DNA from 3 places in the Paenarthrobacter sp. RAF54_2 genome. Region 3 is predicted to be linked to each of the others. Evidence: riboswitches for the same ligand, from Rfam matches in the RefSeq annotation. Region 3 holds a riboswitch; each other region holds the start of a gene.

Evidence for each region. Region 3 has a riboswitch for S-adenosylmethionine ahead of metX (homoserine O-acetyltransferase MetX). Riboswitches for the same ligand answer to the same signal wherever they lie in the genome.
Region 1: it holds a riboswitch for S-adenosylmethionine, as region 3 does, so the genes downstream of both, AB4Y87_RS05365 (DUF1737 domain-containing protein) here and metX (homoserine O-acetyltransferase MetX) in region 3, are expected to answer to the same signal.
Region 2: it holds a riboswitch for S-adenosylmethionine, as region 3 does, so the genes downstream of both, AB4Y87_RS07725 (aminotransferase class V-fold PLP-dependent enzyme) here and metX (homoserine O-acetyltransferase MetX) in region 3, are expected to answer to the same signal.

The regions. Positions count from the first base shown of each region.
Region 1 is NZ_JBFRDV010000004.1:264,682-267,949, forward strand. It holds gene AB4Y87_RS05360 (NtaA/DmoA family FMN-dependent monooxygenase) at 1-1,076, opposite strand, end outside; SAM riboswitch class IV at 1,243-1,354, shown strand; gene AB4Y87_RS05365 (DUF1737 domain-containing protein) at 1,369-1,635, shown strand; gene AB4Y87_RS05370 (rhodanese-like domain-containing protein) at 1,632-2,042, shown strand; gene AB4Y87_RS05375 (O-succinylhomoserine sulfhydrylase) at 2,043-3,251, shown strand; gene AB4Y87_RS05380 (hypothetical protein) at 3,262-3,268, shown strand, end outside.
Region 2 is NZ_JBFRDV010000006.1:253,522-256,789, forward strand. It holds gene AB4Y87_RS07720 (class I SAM-dependent methyltransferase) at 1-173, opposite strand, end outside; gene AB4Y87_RS07725 (aminotransferase class V-fold PLP-dependent enzyme) at 299-1,708, opposite strand; SAM riboswitch class IV at 1,741-1,854, opposite strand; gene hisN (histidinol-phosphatase) at 2,037-2,849, opposite strand; gene rsgA (ribosome small subunit-dependent GTPase A) at 2,905-3,268, opposite strand, start outside.
Region 3 is NZ_JBFRDV010000025.1:18,147-21,414, forward strand. It holds gene AB4Y87_RS21040 (bifunctional o-acetylhomoserine/o-acetylserine sulfhydrylase) at 45-1,361, shown strand; SAM riboswitch class IV at 1,501-1,615, shown strand; gene metX (homoserine O-acetyltransferase MetX) at 1,630-2,751, shown strand; gene AB4Y87_RS21050 (hypothetical protein) at 2,780-3,241, opposite strand.

The sequences.
Region 1 (3,268 bases), on a different contig from region 3:
GTAGACCCCGGAGGCGCTGCTTTGGCGAAGTGCTCCAATGTGCCTTGGTTGCTGTTGGTGCTCAATTCAGGCAACGGCGCATCGAGGTCGAACTGCTTGAAGTCGATCACGGACAGGTAGGAGATCGAGTTGAGCTGGCTGTCGATATCACGCTGGGTAAGCTCCCGGCGCTGTGCACGCAACTCCTCGGCCTCGGCTGATGAACCAACCACGGTGGGCTTGAGCACGAAAAGTACCTTGACGTCGTCGGGGTTCCTGCCCGCCTTGGCAGCCTCGGCACGGATGGAATCCCGGTAGGCCTTCATGCCGTCCACGCCACGCGCCAAGGCGATCGCCACATCGGCATGCCCACCCGCGAACGCTTTGCCCCGAGGAGAAGCACCGGCTTGAACCAGTACGGGCTCCTCCGTCAGAGGTGCGGTGTTCAGCGGACCGCGGACCTTGAAGAAGTCGCCCTGGTGGTTAATAGGGTGCACTTTGGTGTGGTCGGCGAATCTGCCGGCCTCAACGTCCTCGAGCACCGCGTCAGGTTCCCAGCTCCGCCAAAGCCTCCGTACGACGTCGACGAATTCCTCCGCCTTCTCATACCGAAGGTCGTGTTCAATCTGCTGGTCCAAACCGTAATTCTGTGCTGCCAGGTCACTGCCGGAAGTGACAACGTTCCAGCCGAGCTGCCCCTCGGAGAAGTGCTGCAGCGTGGCCAGGAGCCGGGCGGCAGTGAAGGGCGGGTAGAACGATGCGCTGACCGTCGGCACAATTCCAAGGTGCTCGGTGGCGGAAAGAAGGTACGGGACCAGCGCCAAAGGATCATGCTTAGGCGCAAAGGAGGCGTGTGCCAGCGAGACCTCGGCAGTGCCGCCATAAGTATCAGGAACAGTAAGGGAATCCTCGATGATGAAAAGGTCAAGGCCGGATTGCTCAAACGCGCGCACGGCGTCTTGATACAGGGCAGGTTTCTTCCAGTCGTAGCCCAGGCTGTAGCCGGGTGTTCCCCAGCCCTGGACACCGAACCCGTGCCCCACGAACCATCCAAAATGCAGCATGGGCTTGAGTGTAGAGCTGCCTTGTCCGTTCACCGCGACCTGATTTCTTGCGAAGTTACAGGGGGTCGTACTGCGTCAATTATGCTCCCGGGGCGTCACATTTGGGCTGCTACTCCAGCACCGGCCGGTTACGCAACATGACGGCCGCGTAACCGCTTGCAAGTGCGGGCCGCCGCCGCGGGATGTTACGTTTTTCTTGAGTAATGAGCACCAGCGCCAAGCCCTGACTTGCTGGTCGGCAACCCTCTCTCCGGCGGGGTGCCTCAGGTGACTACTCGGCGTATCGACACTTCGAACTGCAAGCGTGACTGAGGAGCACCAGCCAATGCCTGAACCCACTGAAGAAAAACTCTCCTACCGCCTGATTACAGGTCCGGATACCCGTGAATTCTGCGAGCGGATCACCACGGCCCTCGCCGACGGCTACGTGCTCCACGGCAGCCCGGCAGCCACGTTCAATGGCACGGATGTCATCGTGGCGCAGGCCGTCGTGCTGCCCACGGCCATCGCCAACGCAGACGCCGCCGTCGCGAATGCTGTTGACCAGTTGGAGAACGACGACGACGAAGAAGCATTCGAGGGACACGCATGAGTTACGCAGGTGACCTGACCCCGCAGGACGCATGGGCCAAGCTTGAAGAAGGCGCAATCCTGGTAGACGTCCGCACCGAGGCCGAGTGGGCACACATCGGCATTCCGGACACCAAAGCCACAGAGAACGATCCCCTGTTCATTCAGTGGAACCTCGCCGGCGGCATTCCCAACTCCCGTTTCCTCGAGGACCTGCAGCAGCAGGCACCTGAGGGCGAGGGCGTGGAACTCGTTTTCATTTGCCGCTCAGGCCAGCGCTCCATCTCTGCTGCCATCGCCGCGACGCAGGCCGGATTCACCGCCTACAACGTCCTAGAGGGCTTCGAAGGTGACCCGGACCGGTATGGCGAACGCACCATCAACGGCTGGAAGAACCGTGGCCTGCCGACCAACCTGGGGAACGACTAAGTGACTTTCAATCCCGATGCCGCCAGCTGGAGCCCTGACACCCAGGCAGTACGCGGTGGCCTTGACCGTACCAACTTCCAGGAGACGTCCGAACCCGTTTTCCTGAACTCCGGCTTCGTCTACGAATCCGCTGCCGCCGCCGAACGCGCCTTCACTGGCGAGGACGAACGCTTCGTTTACTCCCGCTACGGCAACCCGTCCGTGGCCACGTTCCAAGAGCGGTTGCGGTTGCTCGAAGGAACCGAGGCTTGCTTTGCGACGGCGTCCGGCATGTCCGCTGTGTTCACCGCCTTGGGTGCCCTGTTGGCTGCGGGTGATCGCGTGGTTGCCGCCCGCTCCCTGTTCGGCTCGTGCTTCGTGATCCTCAATGAGATCCTGCCGCGCTGGGGCGTAGAGACCGTGTTTGTCGATGGTCCCGACCTCGATCAGTGGCGTGCTGCCCTCTCCGAACCCACCACCGCTGTGTTCTTCGAGTCGCCGTCCAACCCGATGCAGGAAATCGTGGACATCGCCGCCGTCAGCGAGCTCGCGCATGCAGCGGGAGCGACCGTCGTCGTCGACAACGTCTTTGCCACTCCCCTGCTGCAGCGTTGCGGTGACTTGGGCGCAGACGTCATTGTTTACTCCGGCACCAAGCACATCGATGGCCAGGGGCGCGTCCTCGGCGGCGCGATCATGGGCACCAAGGAATTCATCGATGGCCCGGTCAAGCAGTTGATGCGGCACACCGGACCGTCGCTCTCCGCGTTCAACGCGTGGGTGTTGACCAAGGGACTGGAGACCATCGGCCTGCGCGTGAACCACAGCTCGGCCTCCGCTTTGAAAATCGCGGAATGGCTTGAGCAGCAACCCGCCATCAGCTGGGTCAAGTACCCGTTGCTGAAATCGCACCCGCAGTACGAGCTCGCTGCAAAGCAGATGAAGGCCGGCGGTACCGTGCTGACATTCGAGTTGCTGCCTTCTTCCGGGCGGTCCGCCAAGGATGYCGCGTTCGCGTTGCTGGACGGTCTGCGCGTCATAGACATCTCCAACAACCTGGGCGACTCCAAATCCCTCATCACGCACCCGGCCACTACCACCCATAGGGCCATGGGTCCGGAAGGTCGCGCGGCCATCGGGCTGACCGACGGCGTGGTCCGTCTGTCCGTTGGCCTGGAAGATGTAGACGATCTCATTCTGGATCTGGAGAAGGCCCTCAAGCAGGTCTAACCTGTCTCGCATGAGCG
Region 2 (3,268 bases), on a different contig from region 3:
GTGCCTGCACCAATATCCGCGGCGGACTTCGCTCCAGGAGGGAGAAGCCAATCCACTGAGTCTGTGGGATAGCCGGGCCGAACGCGATCGTAGTGTTCGCCGCCGTCCTGGAAGCTCTGGCCCAGCTCGCGGCGGCGCGTGGCATGCAGCTTGGGACCACCCGGCCTGCCAATGCGGCCGGAAACACTTCCGCCGGAAACAACGCCGCCGGAAACACTACGGGAAGGCACGGCCACGCACAGACTCCTTTACCGCGAAGGCCAGTTACCCTACGAATTTACCGCACAGTACTTGCGTTTCAGTCGATCGTGCAGGGTGCAGCCCCTGCGGTGCCCGGGGTGTTTGGTGCCCATTCCGGGTAGCTGCGGTGGTCGTTGGCCGGTACCCAGCGTCCCTCATCCACTACATAGTCCCAACCGAGACCCGTGCGCTTGAGTTCTTCAATACCAGCCAGCAGTCGTGTGGCATCCTCCAGTCGGGAGCCCACGCCGAAGCTGGCTCGCAGGGAACCGGAAGGGAGTCCTAGCCGCTTGAGCAGGGGATGGGCGCAGAAGCGGCCGTCACGAAGTCCTACACCGTGTTCTGCAGCGAGATAGGCGGCGACCAGTCCGGCGTCGAATCCTTCCACCGAGAAATTGACCACGCCGATGGTGTCCTCGGAGTCGCTGAAGATCCGGTGGACGGTCACGCCGTCGATTGCCTCAAGTCCCTGAACGAGATACGAACGGATGGCAGCTTCATGGGCATGCCATGCTTCTGGGTCCAGGCCTGCCAGCACCTGTGTCGCGCGGGCCAATGTTGCCGCGCCGAGGACGTTGGGGGAGCCGCCCTCGTGGCGGGCGGGACCTGAAGCCCAGCTGACCGAGTCGAGGCGGGCTTCACGAACGGCGCCACCGCCGGCAAGGTGGGGAGTACCGGCGTCGAGCCAGTCAGGACGGCCCACAACAACACCGGCGCCGAACGGAGCGTAGAGCTTGTGCCCGGAGAACACGATGTAGTCGACGTCTGCTTCAGTGATGTTGATGCGGCGGTGGGGGGCAAGCTGCGCGGCGTCCACCACAATCCGGGCACCGTATTCGTGCGCAAGGGCTGCGAGTTCGGCGATCGGGAGGATCTCACCGGTCACGTTCGAGGCCCCGGTGACTGCGAGCAACGAGACGCCCCCTTGGCTAAGTTCCTCGCGGAGCTTGGCCAGGGTAGCTGTCAGTGTCGAAGCAGCTACGACACTGCGGTGAGGGACGCCCTGCCAGGGGAGGAGATTGGCATGGTGTTCGATGTCCAGGTAAAGGACCTCGCCCGTTGGCTTTCCGTCCAGTTGCGGTAGGCAGCCTGCCAACAGGTTCAGCGAGTCCGTGGTGTTCCGGGTGAAGATGACGGAATCGTCGGGACGGCCGCCGACGAATTCACGGACGATGTCGCGGGAGTTCTCGTAGACCGAGGTGCTGATCTGGGAAGCGTAGCCCGCGCCGCGGTGGACACTGGCGTAGTAGGGGAGGATCTCATTGAGATACGCAGAAACAATTGTCAGCGCTGGAGCGGATGCTCCGTAGTCAAGGTTGGCGTAGCGGACGTGGCCACCCTGGATCAGGGGAGCTTGCAGCTCCGCGCCTGTGACGGCGGCCAGGGGCCTGCCTGCAGCGGCTTCGTGCGCTGCTTCTTCGACCACAAGGGACGGCAGAACGGTGGAGTTGAACGTAGCAGTGCTCATGGGACCTCACTCAAGAGGGACCCCCTCAGGGGGATCCGCGCTTGCCGTATCCGTTCCGGACCGGCCAGGTCGTCACCCGGGGCACCCCACCGCGAATGGAGGGTTGCCGGCCAGCAAACCGGGGTTTAGCGCTGGCACTCGTGACCTGTAAAGAGGTTAGGGCACGCCTCTGGCCTGCTCCAAAGTCGCTTCGCTTTGTTAAGCACATTGTTACGAAGGGTCCGGAAACTGGGCTTTGGGCGAAGAAAAGACGGCGGAGGCCCCGAAAAGGAGGCATCCGCCGTCGAAAATTCTATGCAAAGCCGGTTGGCTAGTTGGTGCCGCTGGGTCAGAGGAGGTCATCCAAAGCAGGGTTTAGCCGCTTGAGGACCTCTGAGTGCAAGATGGAGTTGGTGGCCAGGGCGTTGCCGCCAAAGGGGCCGTCCTCGCCTTCCAGTGACGTGAAGCGGCCGCCGGCTTCCGTCACGATGGGAACCAATGCTGCCATGTCGTAGACATTCAACTCTGGCTCGCAGGCGATATCCACGGCACCCTCAGCTACCAGGCAATAGGACCAGAAGTCGCCATAGGCCCGCGTGCGCCAGATGTCTTCGGTCAACCCCAGGAACTCGTCCAGATTTCCGCGTTCCTTCCAACCGGAAAGGCTGGAATATGACATTGAAGCATCTGCCAACTGCGAAACGTTTGACACCTTGAGCCGGGTGGCTGACGCGAGGGAGCGGCCCATATAGGCGCCCATGTCCTTTGCTGCCCACCAACGCTTGCCCAGCGCCGGAGCACTGACAAGTCCGACGACCGGCTCGCCTTCGTCAACAAGTGCGATCAGGGTAGCCCATACAGGAACTCCCCGAACGAAGTTCTTGGTGCCGTCGATGGGGTCGATGATCCAACGCCGGGAGCCGTGGCCGCTGCTGCCGAACTCCTCGCCGAGGACGGCGTCACGGGGGCGCGAGCGCGACAATTGGCCACGAATGGCTTCTTCCGCAGCCTTGTCGGCATCCGTCACTGGCGTGAGGTCAGGCTTGGTCTCGACCTGCAGATCCAAGGCCTTGAAGCGGTCCATGGTTTGGGCATCCACGGAATCCGCCAGCACGTGGGCCAGTCGGAGGTCATCGTTGTAGCTGGAAACGGGTTGGGTCATGCCACCAAACTATCGTGAAACGTTCCCTGCAGTTGGGATCGCCTTGCACCAATGCTTAGTTGACGGTACCCAGTTCTTTGGTCTCTTTCGCTTCCAAACGCGGGTCCGCGCCCAGCAGCCGCCGGAGCGAAGACAAGCGGGCCACCCCGGAAGGACCGGCGTGTCCCTCGTTCACCCACGCGTCAAGTCCGCAATTGATGGCACTGGCATCGTGCTTGCAACCGCGGTCGCAAGCTTCGGTGCCCGGTTCCAAATCGGGGAAGGAATGCAGGATGCGGTCGGGGTCCACATGCGCGAGTCCGAAGGAGCGGATACCGGGGGTATCGATGATCCAGCTACCCGGCGGTGCATCCGCCAGCTTCAAGGCCAGCGCCGACGACGACGTGTGCCGGCCCCGCCCTGTGACGGCGTTGACACCA
Region 3 (3,268 bases):
CAGCGATCAACGGCAAACCCGCGCGCCACTAAGAGGAGAATTCAATGTCCCAAGGATGGTCTTTCGAAACCCGCCAGATCCACGCAGGGCAGGAGCCTGACTCTGCTACAGGGGCGCGGTCGCTTCCGATCTACCAGACCACTTCCTTTGTGTTCCCCAGCGCAGAGAGCGCAGCCAACCGCTTTGCGCTGGCTGAACTCGCCCCGATCTACACGCGCATTGGCAACCCGACGCAGGATGCCGTGGAGCAGCGGATCGCCAGCCTTGAAGGCGGGCTGGGCGCATTGCTCCTCAGTTCAGGACAGGCCGCAGAAACCTTCGCCATCCTGAACATTGCCGAGGCCGGTGACCATGTCGTCGCCAGCCCCAGCCTCTACGGCGGCACCTACAACCTGCTGGCCCACACGCTGAAGAAGTTCGGTATCTCCGTGACGTTCGTGGAAGACCCGGACAACCTGGACCAGTGGCGCGACGCCGTGCAGCCCAACACCAAGCTGTTCTTTGGTGAGGTCGTCTCCAACCCGCGCCAGGACGTGCTGGACATCGAGGGTATCTCACGCGTCGCGCATGAGGCTGGTGTGCCACTGATCGTGGACAACACCCTCTCCACCCCCTACCTCATCCGTCCGATCGAATGGGGTGCCGATATTGTGGTGCATTCGGCTACCAAATATCTGGGCGGCCACGGTGCGGCGATCGCCGGCGTGATCGTGGACTCCGGAAACTTTGATTTCGGCAAGGACCCGGAGCGCTTCCCTGGATTCAATACTCCGGACCCCAGCTACAACGGACTCGTTTACGCCCGGGACCTTGGCAAGGACGGCGCACTCGGAGCCAACCTTTCCTACATTCTTAAGGCACGCGTGCAGTTGCTCCGCGATCTGGGTTCGGCGGTTTCCCCGTTCAACGCCTTCCTCATCGCCCAGGGCCTGGAAACCCTGAGCCTGCGCGTCGAGCGCCACGTCTCGAACGCCACCAAAGTGGCGGAATGGTTGGAAGCCCACGAGGACGTCGAATCGGTCGCCTTCGCGGGTCTGCCGTCCAGCCCTTGGTACGACCGTGGCCGTAAGTACGGGCCCAGGGGTACCGGTGCCGTGGTGGCATTCAACATCAAGGGTGGCATCGAGGCCGGCAAGAGATTCGTCGATGGCCTGGAGCTTCACTCCCATGTTGCCAACATCGGTGACGTCCGCTCGCTGGTTATCCACCCGGCGTCGACTACCCACAGCCAGCTCACGGTCGAGCAGCAACTGGTTGCGGGCGTGAATCCAGGCCTTGTCCGCCTGTACGTGGGAATCGAGCACGTGGACGACATCATCGCGGATCTGGAGGCCGGATTCAGGGCTGCCAAGGGCGCTTAGAGGAGCGGCCGCCCGCCGACGAAAATTCGCCGGGCGGCCCTTCACGGTGCGTGTTCCTGAACGAAGGGACCCCAAACCGTCACACAGCTGTCACATTCTTCGCCAAAACAGCGGTATTTTTCCTAGACTCTACGTATTAGGTCATGAGTGCCAGTGACAGCCCCGGCTTGCTGGCCGGCAACCCTCCTCCGCGGTGGGGTGCCCCGGGTGAAGACCTGGCCTGTCGCACGCAAGGCGGCAGGCAAGCGCGAGGTTAGGTGTCAAAGGAATGACCATTACTGCTACAGCACCCCCAAAACCGGGCAAAGAAGACGGGACGGTCAAGTACGCCGGCGTAGGTTCGCTGGAACTTGAAGCCGGCGGCTTTCTCCCGGATGTTGTGTTGGCCTACGAAACCTGGGGGCAGTTGAACGCGGATGCGTCCAATGCTGTCCTCGTTCAGCACGCACTGACGGGAAGCACCCACGTGGCCCGCGGCGCCACTGATGAGGAAGGCTGGTGGGAACAACTCGTTGGCCCCGGCGCGACGATCGACACCAACCGGTTCTTCGTTATTTCCATCAACATTGTGGGCGGCTGTTACGGCAGCACAGGCCCGTCGTCGGAGGCGCCGGACGGACGGCCTTGGGGATCCCGGTTCCCCCTGATCACTTTGCGCGACAGCACGGTGGCTGAAGCCCGTCTCGCGGATGCGTTGGGGATCAAGTCATGGCACGCCGTCCTTGGCGGTTCCATGGGTGGGGCGCGGGCACTTGAGTGGGCTGTGACCTTCCCTGAGCGTGTCCAGCGGTGCGCAGTTATTTCCGTCGGGGCCTACAGCACAGCCGAGCAAATCGCTTTCGCCCAGTCGCAGACACTCGCCATCCGCCAGGACCCGAACTTCAAGAACGGCGATTACTACGGTGGACCAACTCCTGAGGCGGGCCTTGCCCTGGCCCGCCGGATAGCCCACATCACGTACCGATCAGCACTGGAGCTTGATTTCCGCTTCGGGCGGGAAGCCCAGCACCAGGAGACGCCCCTGGCCGCCCCGGTCCTGGGGGAGCGCGGCCGCTACCAGGTGGAAAGCTACCTCGACCACCAAGGCACCAAGCTGGTGCGCCGGTTCGATGCGAACAGCTACATTGCCATCACCGAGGCACTCATGTCCCACGACATCACCCGGGGCCGGGGCACCTTGCGGGAAGCCTTGGCCGGCGCCACTGCTGAATTCTTTGTGGCTGCCGTCGACTCCGACCGCCTCTATTTCCCGGCCCAGTCATTGGAACTGGCACAAAACCTGCCAGGCAATGTGCCCGTCCACGTGATCGAGGCTCCCATCGGGCACGATGGCTTCCTCACCGAAATCGGGCAGCTGTCTGTCCAACTGCATCAGGCCTTCTTCGCCTAACGGCCAGGCTTTCTTCGCCTAGGCCAGCTCAGCCGTTCATGATGTCGCCGCGCTGCTTCATGTAGTCCTCCATGGCGATCTCGCCGTTGCTGAACTTGAGGTCCAGTTCGGCCAGTTTGCGCGCGCGGAAGCCTTGCTGCTCAGAGCCGCTGTGGCTGGGGAACGTAGATGAAGAAGCGTTCGACGGGGGTCCTGCCGGCGGCGGTGCATCGGCAGGGCGGACGTGGATTGGCTCGCCCGGATAGCCCGGGTAGTTCTGGGTGGGATATCCCTGTGCCGGATAATTCTGGGGTGGGTAGCTCTGCGGGGGATAGCCGGGGCCAGGGTAGTTCTGGGGCGGGTAGTTCTGGGCAGGGTAGTTCTGGCCGGGGAAGTTGCGGTCTTGGAAATTACGGTCCTGGAGCCGCCGCGCCCGGGACCTGTTGTAAAGGCGGATCCCCATGGGAATCAGCCACGAGCAGACGATGATCCAGAAGATCAGATTGTTCACGGTGCAGGCCTCCTAGGTCTTAACCCA